2 regions of the Rhizobium sp. P2_G9 genome follow, and region 2 is predicted to be linked to the other one. Evidence: predicted binding sites of a transcription regulator. Region 2 holds the regulator's gene; the other holds the start of a gene.

The links. Region 2 encodes PhoB, which activates phosphate uptake and scavenging genes when phosphate is short. Its sites were predicted from a motif close to TGTCATNNANCTGTCAT; they were not measured.
Region 1: a site for PhoB is predicted at 3,332-3,348, ahead of AC1DYF_RS16825 (BtaA family protein). Genes of this name have one in related genera too.

What each region holds. Positions count from the first base shown of each region.
Region 1 covers NZ_JBFUFK010000018.1:32,689-40,204, forward strand. Annotated here, with positions in the region: gene AC1DYF_RS16815 (serine hydrolase domain-containing protein) at 80-1,528, opposite strand; gene AC1DYF_RS16820 (putative bifunctional diguanylate cyclase/phosphodiesterase) at 1,623-3,209, opposite strand; gene AC1DYF_RS16825 (BtaA family protein) at 3,428-4,675, shown strand; gene AC1DYF_RS16830 (class I SAM-dependent methyltransferase) at 4,672-5,334, shown strand; gene AC1DYF_RS16835 (glycoside hydrolase family 25 protein) at 5,515-6,291, shown strand; gene AC1DYF_RS16840 (lytic murein transglycosylase) at 6,428-7,516, shown strand, end outside.
Region 2 covers NZ_JBFUFK010000031.1:87,227-94,742, reverse strand. Annotated here, with positions in the region: partial or broken gene AC1DYF_RS24280 (NAD(P)H-dependent flavin oxidoreductase) at 1-135, opposite strand, end outside; gene AC1DYF_RS24275 (hypothetical protein) at 352-1,707, shown strand; gene phoB (phosphate regulon transcriptional regulator PhoB) at 1,944-2,627, opposite strand; gene phoU (phosphate signaling complex protein PhoU) at 2,782-3,495, opposite strand; gene phoR (phosphate regulon sensor histidine kinase PhoR) at 3,722-4,945, opposite strand; gene ppk2 (polyphosphate kinase 2) at 5,142-6,020, shown strand; gene AC1DYF_RS24250 (GcrA family cell cycle regulator) at 6,082-6,612, opposite strand; gene AC1DYF_RS24245 (acetylornithine transaminase) at 7,050-7,516, shown strand, end outside.

The sequences.
Region 1 (7,516 bases), on a different contig from region 2:
AGTCCGTGCCCCGGACCAATACTTAGATAGCCGCCCAGGTCAATCAACTCCTCGGGCAGACAGCAACCAACCGCAATCCTCAATCCGGCTCGACCGTGCTCTCATCTGGCTGCGCATCGTTCTTCGGCACGACATTATCAGTCGGTGCCGCCGGCAGCGGCGCGCGGGCTGCATCCATCACTTTGGCCACCAGCTCGTGTGGCCGGTAGCCCAGCCGGCCCGGCGTCAGACCAAGCCGAACCACTACGAGTCCTTCCGACGGAATGACGGCGATCGATTGCCCGTCATGGCCGGACAGCCAGAAGGCATCGGCCGGCAGCGTGTTGACGGTATCCGACCCGCCGCCCGCGGGAGGCAGTTTCCAGGCGAGCGCCTGCGTATATCTGCCGTTCGACTGCTGTGTCGCGGTGGTCAGCATGGTGGCGAAATCGGGCGGCAGGACCTGCACGCCATTCCAGTCGCCCTTGTTGGCAAGCAGCAGGCCGAAACGCCCCCAGTCACGCGCCGTGGCATAGAGCAGCGAGCCGCCGGAGAACGTGCCGACCGCATCGGTCTCGAAGATCGCACTGCGCATGCCGATCGGCCCGAACAGCGCCTTGCGCGGATAGGCGAGCGCCTCCTGCGGGTCTGGGACTGCGTTCATCCAAAGCCGCGTCAGCAGCGCACCGGTGCCGGTGGAATAGTGGAATTTCGTGCCCGATCTATCCACCAGCGGCTGGGTCTCAACGAACTTCGCCTCGTCCGTTTCGAGAAACAGCATGCGCGTCACGTCGCTGACGTTGCCGTAATCCTCGTTGAACTGCAGGCCGCTCTGCATCGCCATCAGATCGGAGAGCTTGATCGTGGCGCGGTCGTCGCTCCAGTCGGAGAAGAGATGATCCTGGTCCCATTTGAACTTGCCCTGCCCGACCATGGTGGCGACCAGTGCACCGGTCACCGTCTTGGTCATCGACCAGCCCAGGAATGGCGTGTCGGCGCTGAAGCCGGGCGCATAGGTCTCGGCAATCAGCCTGCCATTCTTGATCACGACGATGGCGCGCATGCCCGGTCCGGCAAGTTTTGGATCGGTGATCAGCGCCTTGACCGGATCGCTGCCGGCAAGGCTGACTTCGTCGCCGAGCGGCCATTCATATTCAGACGCCTTCTCCACCTCGACCGGTTTGGCAAAGGCAACCTTGCGCACAGCATCGAGATTGCTGTCCGGCGCCACTGTGCAGCCCAATCCATCCCGGTAGACCGCATAGCGCGGCGCCACCCAACCGAACAGGTTCGCCTCGATATAGTCGCTGCCTTTGTCGATCTTCACATATTTGAGCAACGGATTCCCCGGCGCCTGGACGTCGTCGGCAAAAACCTGGCGGGGATCGCGATGGGCGAGGAAGACGTTCGAGCAGACGATCTTGGCCGCATAGGCGGTTCCGACTCTGAGCAGCTCGGGCGGAAGGAAATAGAGCCAGCCGGCAGCGCCGACAACCAGCACGACGACCAGCAGAGCCAGCCACTTCAGTATCTTGACGATGATTCGCATGATCGTCGGTTTACTCCATTTCCCGATAGAAATCAGGAAAACGGTCGTTGGGGAAGAGCTAAGGGGCTGCTCTTCCCCAACTTCCGACTGCGGTTCAGGCGCTGATCATAAGGGCCGGCTTCAGGGGCTCGAAGCCGGAGGAATTGATCAATGCATGAACCGTATCCGCAGGCACTGGCCGCGAAATATGGTAGCCTTGGATGGCGGTGGCGCCGAGCGACAGCGCCATGTCCATTTGATGTTGCGTCTCCACGCCCTCGACAGTGGCGGCGACGTCGAAAATCTTGCCGAGCCGCATGATGATGTCGACGATCTGCGCGTCGCGCCCGCCATCCATGATCGTGCGCGTGAAGGAGCGGTCGACCTTGAGCTGGTCGACGGGAAATTCCCGGAGATGGTTGATCGAAGAGAAGCCGATGCCGAAATCGTCGAGTGCGATATGCACGCCCATGTCGCGGAGTTCGACGAGGCAGCCGCGCACCACATGAATGTCGGCGGTGAATACCTGTTCGGTGATCTCGATGGTCAACCGTGAAGGCGCGAGCCCGGAGACATTGAGCGAACGGCGGATATGGTCGACGAAACCCGGATCACGGAACTCGTCGCCGGTGACATTGACCGCCACCCCGGCCGAGCCTGGCCATCGCGCGGCGTCCCGGATCGCCTGTGCCACGACGAAGCGGCCAAGGGCGGTCATGTGGCCGCAGCGCTGCGCCACTGAAAGAAAACCGTCCGGACCGATGACGCCGCGCGACGGATGCCGCCAGCGCACCAGGGCTTCGAAACCGCTGAACCGGCCATCCACCGCTGCCATGATCGGTTGGTATTCGAGAAAAAATTCGTCCTGCTTGAGGCCCCTGGCGATCTCCTGCTCGATGCGCATCTGGTCGAGCATGTGCTGCGCCAGGCCGTCCGTGTGGAAAGCCTGCGCCGAGCCGGGAATATCCTTGGCGATGTAGAGGGCCAGATCGGCGCGCTTCAGCACGTCGCCCATCGATGTGTCACCGTCTTCGAGATAGGCGATGCCGATCGACACGCCGGTGACGGTGCGGCCGGAGCTGAGCTCGAACGGTTCGTCCGCCCTCGCCTTGATCACCCGGCAGAGCCGCTCAACATCGCTGTCCTGCGGCGCGCCGGCAAGGGTGACGACAAATTCGTCGCCGCCGAGCCGGAAAAGCCTGAGCAGCGGCCCGAGCGAGGCCTGCAACCGCCCGGTAAACAGTTTTAGCAGTTCGTCGCCGGCATCGTGGCCGAGCGTATCGTTGACATGCTTGAAACGATCGAGATCGAGAAGCAGCAGCGCCGGGCGGAATGCCCCCTGCCCCCGCACTTCGATGAAACGGGCGACTTCCCGTTCCAGTGCGCGCCGGTTGGGCAGGCCGGTCAACCGGTCCTGCAGCGACAGCCGCATCAGCTGCCGCTCTGATTCTTCGCGCTCCCTGAGCCTTTTGGTCAAAGCGGCTTTGGTCTGGCCGAATCGATGGCAGACAAGCCCGGCCAGAACCGGCACAGTCAGAATCAACGCGTGAACGGGATCATCGAAATTTTCCACGACGCGGGAGGTCGGCCCTTGGGAAAGAGCTTCCGTCGTGAATCCAACTATGGGCAATAATGCCCCGATTGCCGAGCCGGCGAAAGCATATCGCTGGGGAAGACCCGGCAGCAACGTTCGCAACATCATGTTCGCCGCTCCTGCTATATCAGGCACGCTAGCGGCCATCCGTTAATTTTCCCTTGAGACGGCGGCCAGTTTTTGCGTCAGATCGGGCCAAATATCAAATAGTTCACCTGTAAATTGACCTCTGTCATTTATGTTTTGCCGCTATGCACAATTCCTGTCATCAAAACATAGTGAAATTGCAATAATTGCTCCCGGCATATCGAAGAGGAACCACTGATATGCCGCAAGTGAACGGGGTACGGAAATTCGGGCTGGATCACAGGTTGAAGGGTGCGCTTCTACAGCACCGGGCGCTCAGTCTTGACGGCATTTCCGAGCGTGTGTTCGGAATGCTGTTCTCCGGCCTCGTCTATCCGCAGATCTGGGAAGATCCTGAAGTCGATCTGGCAGCCATGGCACTTCAGCCGCACCACCGCATCGCCACGATCGCCTCAGGCGGCTGCAACATGCTCACCTATCTCGCCGCCGGCCCCGAATCGATCGACGTCGTCGACCTCAATGCCAGCCATATCGCGCTCAACAAGCTCAAAATTGCCGCCTTCCGGCACCTGCCCTCGCATCATGACGTGATGCGCTTCTTCGGCGTCGCCAATGAGCGTTCCAACAGCAAGGCCTATCATCATTTCATTGCCGACCATCTCGATCCGATCACGCGGCGCTATTGGGAGCGCCGGCGACTGAACGGCAAGCGCCGCATCGACGTCTTCAACGGCAATTTCTACCGCACCGGCCTGCTCGGCCGCTTCATCGGCGCCAGCCACATCGCCGCCCGCCTCTATGGCATCGATCTGAGCGAATTGATGCGCGCGCAAAATGTCGCCGAGCAGCGCGAATTCTTCGACCGCAAGATCGCGCCGGTCTTCGACCGCAAGGCGGTGCGCTGGATCACGGCGCGCAAAAGCTCGCTCTTCGGCCTCGGCATCCCGCCGCGCCAGTTCGACGAGCTCGCCAGCCTGACCGATGAGAAGACGCTGGCCGGCGTGCTGCGCGAGCGGGTGGAAAAGCTCGCCTGCCATTTTCCGCTCAACGAGAACTATTTTGCCTGGCAGGCCTTCGCCCGCCGCTATCCGCGCCCCGAGGAAGGCAAGCTGCCGCCTTACCTCGCATCCGCCAACTATCAGGCGATCCGCGGCAATCTCGACCGCGTCGCCATCCATCACGCCAATTTCACCGTCATGCTGGCGGCCAAGCCAGCGCAGTCGATGGATCGCTATGTGCTGCTCGACGCCCAGGACTGGATGAACGACGAGCAGATCAACGCGCTCTGGGCTGAGATCAGCCGCACGGCGCGCGACGGCGCCCGCGTCATCTTCCGCACGGCGGCAGAGAAGAGCATTGTCGACGCCCGCCTGACACCGGAAGTCGCTGCACAATGGACCTATCTCAAGGACCGTTCCGAAAGCCTCAACAAGCAAGATCGCTCGGCGATCTATGGCGGCTTCCATATCTATGAGAGGACAGCATGAGCGCATCGGCAGCACGCGAGACCTCCGGCCATTCGGATCTGATGAACCAGATCTACCGCCGCCAGCGTCATATCTATGATGCGACGCGCAAATATTACCTGCTCGGCCGCGACCAGATGATCCGCGGCCTCGACATGCGCCCGCGCCAGAGCCTGCTCGAAGTCGGCTGCGGCACTGGCCGCAATCTCGCACTGGCGGCAAAACTCTACCCGGATATCCGTCTCTACGGCCTGGATATTTCTTCCGAAATGCTTGTCAGCGCTGAGAAGACGCTCACCTGTCTCGGCCGCGCCGACCCGGTGCTCAGGCTCGGCGATGCCGCGCAGGTTCAGGCCGGCGATTTCGGCGTCAGCGGCTTTGATCGCATCATGATCTCCTATGCGCTATCGATGATTCCCGAATGGGAAAAAACCATCGAGGCGGCGCTCTCCGCGCTGAAACCCGGCGGCTCGCTGCACATTGCCGATTTCGGCCAGCAGAGGAAACTGCCCGTATGGTTCCGCTCCGGTCTCAGAAGCTGGCTGAAGCGTTTCCACGTCACGCCACGCGCCGAACTGGAATCGGTTCTGCGAATGGCTGCGGAACGTGGCCCCTTCACGCTGGAATTTCACTCGCACGCCCGTGATTATGCCTGGATCGCGGTCATCCGCCGGAACTGACGCGAAATCCGCCTTCATTTTGCGACAATCTGCGTGCATGGCGGGCGCGAGGGCGATATTGCGCTTGAAACTAACCAATTTTTTACGATGATATGTGACAAGCAGGGTTCATGCCCTGCTGTTCGGCGGATTCCGGATCGCGACGGAGGGCGGTGTTCATTGCGTATCCACGGGGGAACAATGCGCTGGCTAGCACTTGTCCTGCCTTTGCTTATGGCTTTGGCGTCCTGCAGCACCACGAGCTATGATGTCCTCCAGACCGCGTCGGTAGCTCCGCGCTTTCAGGACAAGGATCCGCAGGATTTCGGCTCCCGCGCTCCACAGCATCATCCGATCCACGGCATCGACGTGTCGAAGTGGCAGGGCGATATCAATTTCGCCAGAGCGCGCGCCTCGGGCGTCTCCTTCGTCTTCATCAAGGCGACCGAGGGCAAGGACCGGGTCGACGACAATTTCGAGAAGAACTGGCGCGGCGCCGCGACGGCCGGCGTGCCCTATGCTCCCTATCACTTCTATTATTTCTGCTCGACTGCCGACGAACAGGCCGACTGGTTCATCCGCAATGTGCCGAAGCAGGCGATCAACCTGCCGCCGGTGCTCGACGTCGAATGGAATGCCGCCTCCAAGACGTGCAAGACACGCCCGTCGCGCGAAGTCGCCGTCGCCGAGCTGCAGCGCTTCATGGACCGTATCGAGGCCCATTACGGCAAGCGTCCGATCATCTATACTTCGGTCGACTTTCATCGTGATGTTTTGATCGGCGAGTTCAAGAACTATCACTTCTGGCTGCGCTCGGTCGCCGACCATCCGTCCAACGTCTATGCCGGACGCCGCTGGGCCTTCTGGCAATATACCTCCACCGGCGTCGTGCCGGGCGTGCCCGGCGAATGCGACATCAATGTCTTCGCAGGCTCACAGAAGAACTGGCACAACTGGGTGGCGTCGGTCTCCGGATGATTTTCGAGAGGCCGGACCGCTGTTCGGCCGGTCTATCCGCAGTATTTCCGGGACGGATGCACGCAAAGACTTGCATCCGCCTTAATCTTCTGGAAAAGCTTTCCGCGCCGTCAAACCCGCTATCGGAAGGTGTTCCATGCCGCTTAAGCGCACTGCGCCCGTCGCTCTCGCTCTCCTCATGTCTTCCATCCTTTCCGGCGCGGCCTTCGCGCAGAGTACCGCCCCTTGCGGCGGCGACCTCGGAGCCTTCCTTGACGGTGTGAAGAAAGAGGCGATTGCTGCAGGCGTCCAGCCGCAGGCGGTGGATGATGCGCTCGCCGGCGCCCAGATCGACAACAAGGTGCTGAGCCGTGACCGCGGCCAGAGCGTCTTCCGCCAGACCTTCCTCGAATTCTCCAAGCGCGTCGTCAGCCAGGCCCGCCTCGACATCGGCCGCAAGAAGATCAAGGACCATGCCGACACCTTCGCCAAGGCCGAACAGGACTACGGCGTGCCTGCCCCTGTCATCACCGCCTTCTGGGGTCTGGAAACCGATTTCGGCGCCGTGCAGGGTGACTTCAACACCCGCAACGCCCTGGTGTCGCTGGCGCATGACTGCCGCCGCCCCGACCTCTTCCGGCCGCAGCTGATCGCCTTCATCAAGATGGTCGCCGACGGCGATGCCGATCCGAACACCACGACCGGCGCCTGGGCCGGTGAAATCGGCATGGTGCAGATGCAGCCACGCGACATCATCACCTTCGGCACCGACGGTGACGGCGACGGCCATGTCGAACTCAAGAAGAGCGAAGACGACGTCATCCTGACGGCCGGAAAGTTCATCCAGCATCTCGGCTTCACCCGCGGCCAGCCCTGGCTGCAGGAAGTCACCATCCCGCAGAACCTGCCCTTCGAGAAGAGCGGCATCGGCGGGCCGCTGACGGCCGCGGAGTGGTTCGCGCTCGGCGTCAAGCCGCGCGACGGCAACACCTCCAGCGGCGCCCTGAAGGCGGCGCTCATCCTGCCGCAGGGCCGTCTCGGGCCGGCCTTCCTCGCCTATCCGAATTTCGGCATCTATCTCGAATGGAACAAGTCGTTCGTCTATACGACCTCGGCTGCCTATTTCGCCACCCGCCTTGCAGGTGCGCAGCCCTATCTCAAGGGCAATCCGGCAACCGGCCTGTCGGGCGACCAGATGAAGGCGCTGCAGACGAAGCTCAAGGCGCTCGGCCACGATGTCGGCGAC
Region 2 (7,516 bases):
ATTGAGCGCCGGAAACGAGCCGACAATGCCGGCCTTGCACTGGGCGATCACCAGTTCCGGATGCGAGATGATGAACATGGGGGCGGCGACCAGCGGCAGCCTGAGATCGTCGCGGAGAATGGCGGGAAGCATGATGGCGGGTCCGGAATGTGCGAAATTGGCGGCAGCCTATCTCCGGAAAGATGGTTTGTTCAACCTTGTATTTTCGTCGCGTGCATCAGACCGCCATTTTTTGGCTGCAAAGCCGATATTAGCGGGGGAGGCATTCGGCTCGGAACTTGAAAAGGTGCTGGCGAATGATTACCCAAGGGTCATAATGAGAATGTCCCGCGTATCGAGGTATTTTTTAGCGTGAGTGGACTGGAACAGGCGATCCGCAACGCTCTGGACAGGGCCGAAAGGTCCAATCCGGAAATACGCGCGCGTATCTATCAGTCCGCGCGCAATGCGCTCGATGCCGGCCTGCGCAAGCAGGACATCCACGACATGACGGTGATCGAGCGGCAGCGGCAGCGGCTGGAATTCACCATCCGCGCAATCGAGGACGAAGAGCTCGAAAAGCTGCGCATGTCGGCGCGGCTCGACAAGATTTTCATAGAGAATACGCCGTTCGAGCCGCCGGAGGCGGTGCCTGAGCCCGATATCGCGCCGCCGGCGCCGGAGCGGCTCATCGATGCGCCGCCGTCGGCCTGGCCTGAGCCGGCTCAGCCTTCACGGCGCGAGCCGCCGATTGTCGAGCCGGTGCGCCAGGTGGCGCAGCCGGTCAGGCCCATGGCGGAGCCGGTCGTGGCGCGCGAGATACCGCCGGAGATCGAGGAAGACGGCGCGTTTTCCGATTTTTCGGCCACCCGCGATGAGCGCGCGCCGTCCAAAGCCGGCGTAAAAACGCGGCGGATCGAGCCGGTGGTCGACGCACCTTTGGTCGCCGAAGCGCGCGGCAAGGGACGGGCGCAAAATATCCGGCATGAGGAAGAGGATCCGGCCTGGGCCGAGCCTTCGACGCCGGAAGGGCGCAAGGTGGCGCCGCAGAAGCGTGCCGCGCGACGCCGGCGCGGCTCCTGGGTCGTGTCGCTGTTCGTCTATTGCGTGCTGCTCGGCGTCATCGGCTTCGGCGCATGGTGGGCCTATGCGACCGGCATGATCGGGGCGGCCATGCATGGCGGCGGCGATTTCGATTTCATCCCCAAGCAATTGCACAGCGAGGATTTCGATCCGAAGGTGCCGCTGAAAACCCCGCTCGATCCGCTGCGCGGCTTTTCCGGCGATTGGGTGAGCGTGCTCAAGCCCGGCGACACCAGTGCGGTCAAGCCGGCGGCGCAGGCCAAGGTCAGCGACGTCACCGACAGCGACGGCAAGGCGATCATGATCATCTCGAATGCGCCGGACCAGGATGGCGAAGTGCGGATCGAGGTGCCGGCCGACGTGCTGAAGAATCTTGCCGGCAAGACCTCGACACTGGCCGTGACGTTGCGCGCCGATGGCGACAAGCCGTCGCAGATCTATATCCAGTGCGCCTTTGCCAGCCTCGGCGATTGCGGGCGGCACCGGTTTACGATTTCCAACGAGCGGGTGGATGAGCTGATCCAGGTGAAGTTCGATGGCAAGCAGGCGCCGAACGAGCCGGGTTACGTGATTATCAATAGCGATCTCACCGGGCAGGGGCGGGCGATCAGGCTTTATGGGATCAGGATTGGGCCGGGGGCTTGAGAGTTTTTGGTAGGTCGGCGTTTGGGGCCACCCCCCTCTGTCCTGCCAGACATCTCCCCCTCAAGGGGGGAGATTGGATGGGGCGCCCTGGCCGCTTCCTCTCTACCGTCGCACAACGCAGTACTCAACGACTCTTTGAGGCGGGGAGCAGGCCTCTAGCCAATCTCCCCCCTTGAGGGGGAGATGTCCGGCAGGACAGAGGGGGGTACGACGCACACTCTACGAAGCGAAGCCGCTCAAACTTCCATCGCATACCCCGCACCGCGCACGGTGCGGATCACATCCGGCATGTTCGACAGATTGAGCGCCTTGCGCAGCCGCCCGACATGGACGTCGACGGTGCGTTCGTCGACATAGATGTCGTGGCCCCAGACGCCGTCGAGCAGTTGTGAGCGGGAAAACACCCGGCCCGGCGACGACATGAAGAATTCCAGCAGCTTGAATTCCGTCGGTCCGAGGCGGATTTCGCGGGAGCGGCGGTGGACGCGGTAGGTCTCGCGGTCGAGCTCGACATCGCCGCATTTGAGGATCGAGGAGATCGCATTGGGCCGCACCCGGCGCAGCATGGCCTTGATGCGGGCCATCAGTTCCGGGGTCGAGAACGGCTTGACGACATAGTCGTCGGCGCCGGTCGACAGGCCGCGGACGCGCTCGCTTTCCTCGCCGCGGGCGGTGAGCATGATCACCGGCAGGCGCTCGGTTTCAGGCCGCATCCTCAGCCGACGGCACAGTTCGATGCCGGACACGCCGGGCAGCATCCAGTCGAGCAGAAGCAAGTCCGGGACGCGCTCCTGCAGGCGGATATCCGCCTCGTCGCCGCGCGGGATCACCTCGACATCATATCCCTCTGCTTCGAGGTTGTAGCTGAGCAGCGTGCCCAGCGCTTCCTCGTCTTCCACAACCATAATTCTCGGCTGCATGGTACTCTGCTCCGTCGGCAATCACGCCTGGCGCGTGCCCCGCGCCCAGGCGGCTGCGATTGTTACTACCGGCATGCTCTCGTCCGATGCCGGCGCTGATGATCGGCGGCCAGGGACGCCATTGGCGCCGGCTGGCCGAAATGCGCAATCGGCATCACTGGCCCGGCTGCACCACGGAAGCCGTGTTGTCTTCCTTGACGCGTTCGCCGGTCGGCTGTTCGCCGGTCTTCATGTAATAAATGGTTTCGGCGATATTGGTCGCATGGTCGCCGATGCGCTCGATGTTCTTGGCGCAGAACAAGAGATGGGTGCAGGGCGTGATGTTGCGCGGGTCTTCCATCATGTAGGTGAGCATTTCGCGGAACAGCGAGGTATAGACGGCGTCGATCTCGCCATCGCGCTGGCGGATCACCTCGGCCTTTTCCGCCGAGCGGGTGGCGTAGACGTCGAGCACATCCTTGAGCTGGGTCAGCGCCAGTTCGGAGAGATGTTCGATGCCGCGGGCGAGCGGCCGCGGAATGCCGGTGGTCTGCACGGCAATGACGCGCTTGGCGTTGGACTTGCCGAGATCGCCGACGCGTTCGAGATCGGCGGCGATGCGGATCGAACCGACGATCTCGCGCAGGTCGGACGCCACCGGCTGGCGCTTGGCGATCATCAGGATGGCGCTGTCGCCGATATCGCGCTCGGTCTGGTCCATGATCACGTCTTCCGAGATCACGCGCTGCGCCAGCGCCGAGTCGGATGTGACCAGCGCCTTGACCGAGTCGGAAACCATCTGCTCGGCCATGCCGCCCATTTCGGCGATGCGGCGGGAAAGGTTGGCCAGCTCCTCGTCAAAGGCGGAATAGATGTGTGCGGTCATCAATAGTCCTCCAACCGGCGGGCGGCCGGCGCGGTTTTGGATCAGCCGAAGCGGCCCCTATGTCCTGGGCCGCGGGTTATCCGGGCTGGCAAGGAACATAGGGTCGGCCAAGTTTTCATTAGCCGCTTTACGCCAGGGTTTTATGTCAAAGTCACGAAAGATTTATGACAGACTAAAGTGCTGAAAAGTCAATCCTTTCGGACGCGCTGGAGGGATTGCTGCGTTTTTGTCAGAAGCGCACGGTGAAGGTGCTGCCGCGGCCGAGTTCCGATCGGATGAGCAGACGGGCGCGGTGGCGCGTCAAGATGTGCTTGACGATTGCCAATCCGAGGCCGGTGCCCTTCTTCGAGCGGCTGCTCTCGACATTGACGCGATAGAAGCGTTCGGTCAGGCGCGGGACCTGGTCTTCGGGGATGCCGGGACCGTAGTCGATGACGCTGACCTCGATCGGCTGGCGCGGCTTTTCGATCAGCGTCACGTCGACGATCTTGCCCTCCTGGCCGTATTTGCAGGCGTTTTCGATCAGGTTCTCGAACACCTGGGTCAGTTCGTCACGATCGCCGCTGACATTGATGGCATGGTCGGGCAGATGCCGCTTGATCTCGACGCCGAGGTCGGTTGCCAGCGGCGCCAGCGCATCGCAGACCGAGCCGATGAGCGGCACCAGGTCGACGGCGTCCTCCGGCGCGACGCGCGCCTTGATCTCGAGCCGCGACAGCGACATCAGGTCGTCGACCAGGCGCGACATGCGGGTCACCTGTTCCAGCATGATCGTCAGGAACCGTTCATGCGCCGCGGTGTCGGTGCGGGCCGGGCCGAGCAGCGTTTCGATGAAGCCACGCAGCGAGGCCAGCGGGGTCCTGAGTTCGTGCGAGGCATTGGCGACGAAATCGGAGCGCATGCGATCGATGCGGCGCGATTCCGAAATGTCGCGGAAGATCAATACATAGAAGCGGATCGCCTCGCCCTCTTTCGTCTCCGCCGGGACCATCCGCACCTGGAAGATGTTCTCGCCCGGCAGGGTGTCTGCATATTCGGTCATGCCGTTGCGGCCCGACGCGATGGTCTCGCGGATCATCTCGATGATCGCCGGCAGGCGGATGCGGGCCGAGATATGCTGGCCGGGCTCGATCTCGCCGAAGGCATGCCGGGCCGAAGGGTTCTGATAGATGACATTGGCCTTGGGGTCGAGCAGGTAGGCCGGGCTGTCGAAGCCGGCAAAGGCCGATTTGACGTCGCACAGCGGCTCCGGCGGAGGCGTGGGCTCCTGTTCAGCGATCGGCACCGTGGGCGCGGTGGCTTTGATCCACAGCGATGGCAGCACGGCAAGGATCATCACCGAAACGGCGATACGGGAATTGGTGCCGGCCGCGATCAGCGCGGCTGCGCCCAATAGGACGGCCGCAAGGTTGTATTTATGACCCAACAGCCAATCAGTGACTGCTTTCAGCATGCGAATCCCCGGCACTGCGAAAATTAAAACGTCCTTCTATGGTCTGTATGTAACAGCTTTTTCACGCTTTGCTTGAATTCACATGATGATTATGTCCATGTCACTGACAGCATGTCTGCCGAAAGCGGTCGCCGGTTTCGGGACAAAGGCATGCGCGAGAACAAAGAAGCAAGCGCATGGCATGAGGAGGAGTGGAATGGCCGTCGAAACGGATATTCCCGCGGTCGACGTCAAGATCGACGGCAAGAAGCGGCAATGGGATATCGACGATCCGGTGCTGCCGGCATGGATCGATGACAAGGCGCTCGAATCCGGCGGTTATCCCTACAAGAAGAAGCTCGATGACGACGAATATGAGGCCGAGCTGGAAAAGCTGCAGGAAGAGCTGGTCAAGGTGCAGCTCTGGCAACAGAAATCCGGCGACCGGGTGATGTCCTTGTTCGAGGGGCGGGATGCGGCCGGCAAGGGCGGCATCATCCATGCCATCCTCTCCTATATGAATCCGCGCAGCGCCCGCGTCGTGGCGCTGAACAAGCCGACGGACACCGAAGCCGGCCAATGGTATTTCCAACGCTATGTGTCGACCTTCCCGACGCGCGGCGAGTTCGTCAACTATGACCGCTCCTGGTATAACCGCGCCGGCGTCGAGCCGGTCATGGGTTTCTGCAGCAAGGAAGAATATGAACAGTTCCTCAAGAGCGTGCCGCGCTTCGAGAAGCTGATCCTCGACGACGGCATCCATTTCTTCAAATTCTATATCGAGATCGGCCGGGAAATGCAGCTCAAGCGCTTCCACGAGCGGCGCCATAGCAAATTGAAATGCTGGAAGCTGTCGCCGATGGACATTGCCGCGCTCGACAAATGGGATGACTATTCCGAAAAGCGCAGCCGGATGCTCAAGGAAACCGATACCGAGCATGCGCCATGGACGGTGGTGCTCGGCAATGATAAGCGCCGCGCCCGGATCAACATGATCCGCCACATCCTCGATAGCCTTGACTATACGGACAAGGACAAGAAGGTGATCGGCGAGATCGACAGAAAAATCCTCGGCAAGCCCGGCATTTTGAAATGAGCCTGAAACGACAAAGGGCCGGCAAGCCGGCCCTTTGTCGCAGAGAAATGTGAGGGTCGTGTCAGCGCATGCGGCGGCGTTCGGCCGAAGGCTGGTAAGCGAGCTTCTGGTGGAAGCCGCAATAGGGCGAATTGTCAGGCGAGTCATTGCCGCAGAAGCAGAAATCTTCCTTCAGCGGATCGCCGAGCGGCCATTTGCAGGTGCGTTCGGTGAGCCGGATCAGCGGCACGCGGCGGAAGATCGGCACGACAACGTTGTTGGGCAACGTTTCCATGACCTCAAGCGCATCGAGCTCGATCTCTTCCTTGAGCATGGTGGCGCCGGCCGGCCGGGTGACGGTGCGGGTCACTGTGCGCTGCGCGAAAGAAGAAGAAGCCTGCGGCCGGCTGACGGTCGAAACCGTTGCGCGTTTCTGCGAGCGGGCAGCGGTGGTGCCGCCGGCCTTGGCGCGGCCCGGGAGGCTGAGCCGATGCACCTTGCCGATCACCGCGTTGCGGCTGACGCCGCCGAGCTGCGCGGCGATCTGGCTCGCGCTCAAACCTTCGGACCAAAGCTTCTTCAGCTTCTCGACGCGATCGTCAGTCCAGTTCACACTATTATCCATCGAAGCGTTCCTTATCGAGGAATCGGTCACCACACCCCGGAACAGCACGAAGTGCAAAACGCCTCATATTCGGCGCTTGATTGAGGGTGACTAGTTCCGCCGCATGCAAATCTAGCAATTGCTTATTAACCTAGAGAGCCTGAGACTCCGTGACAAGAGTCTTGCGAATCCGCACGAATCGATTTTCGAGTTATCCCCAAGATTGATCCCCGGCCGTGTCCGATCGGCGACAGTTGCTGCACCGCACAGCGTCCGGCGGGCTCGATGGCCGGCAATTGCGGGTTTTTGTTGACGCGCTGCAGCGAAATGCTAATAGTGCCCTCGCCGCCCGCTGGGGCGGTTTTTTGATTTATGCGCTCCGGAATGTCCGCCCGGCCGGGAGGCCGCACATTCCGTTGCCGCAATCGAGATGAAGGATGTCCGTCATGGCCGAGGTCTCGCCGCTTTATGACACCTATGCACGCGCACCGATGCGGTTCGAGCGCGGCGAAGGCGTCTGGCTGATCACCGAGGACGGCGAACGCTATCTCGACTTCGCCGCCGGCGTCGCCGTCAACTCGCTCGGTCATGCGCATCCGCATCTGGTCGAGACGCTGAAGGCGCAGGCCGAAAAGCTCTGGCACACATCGAACCTCTATCAGTCGCCCGGCCAGGAAAAGCTGTCACGCCGCCTGTGCGAGAGCACGTTCGCGGACAAGGTGTTCTTCACCAATTCGGGCGCCGAGGCGCTGGAATGCGCGATCAAGACGGCGCGGCGCTATCACTATGCCAAGGGCCATCCGGAAAAATACCATATCATCACGTTCGAAGGCGCCTTCCATGGCCGCACGATCGCGACGATCGCGGCCGGCGGCCAGCAGAAATATATCGATGGCTTCGGCCCCAAGGCGCC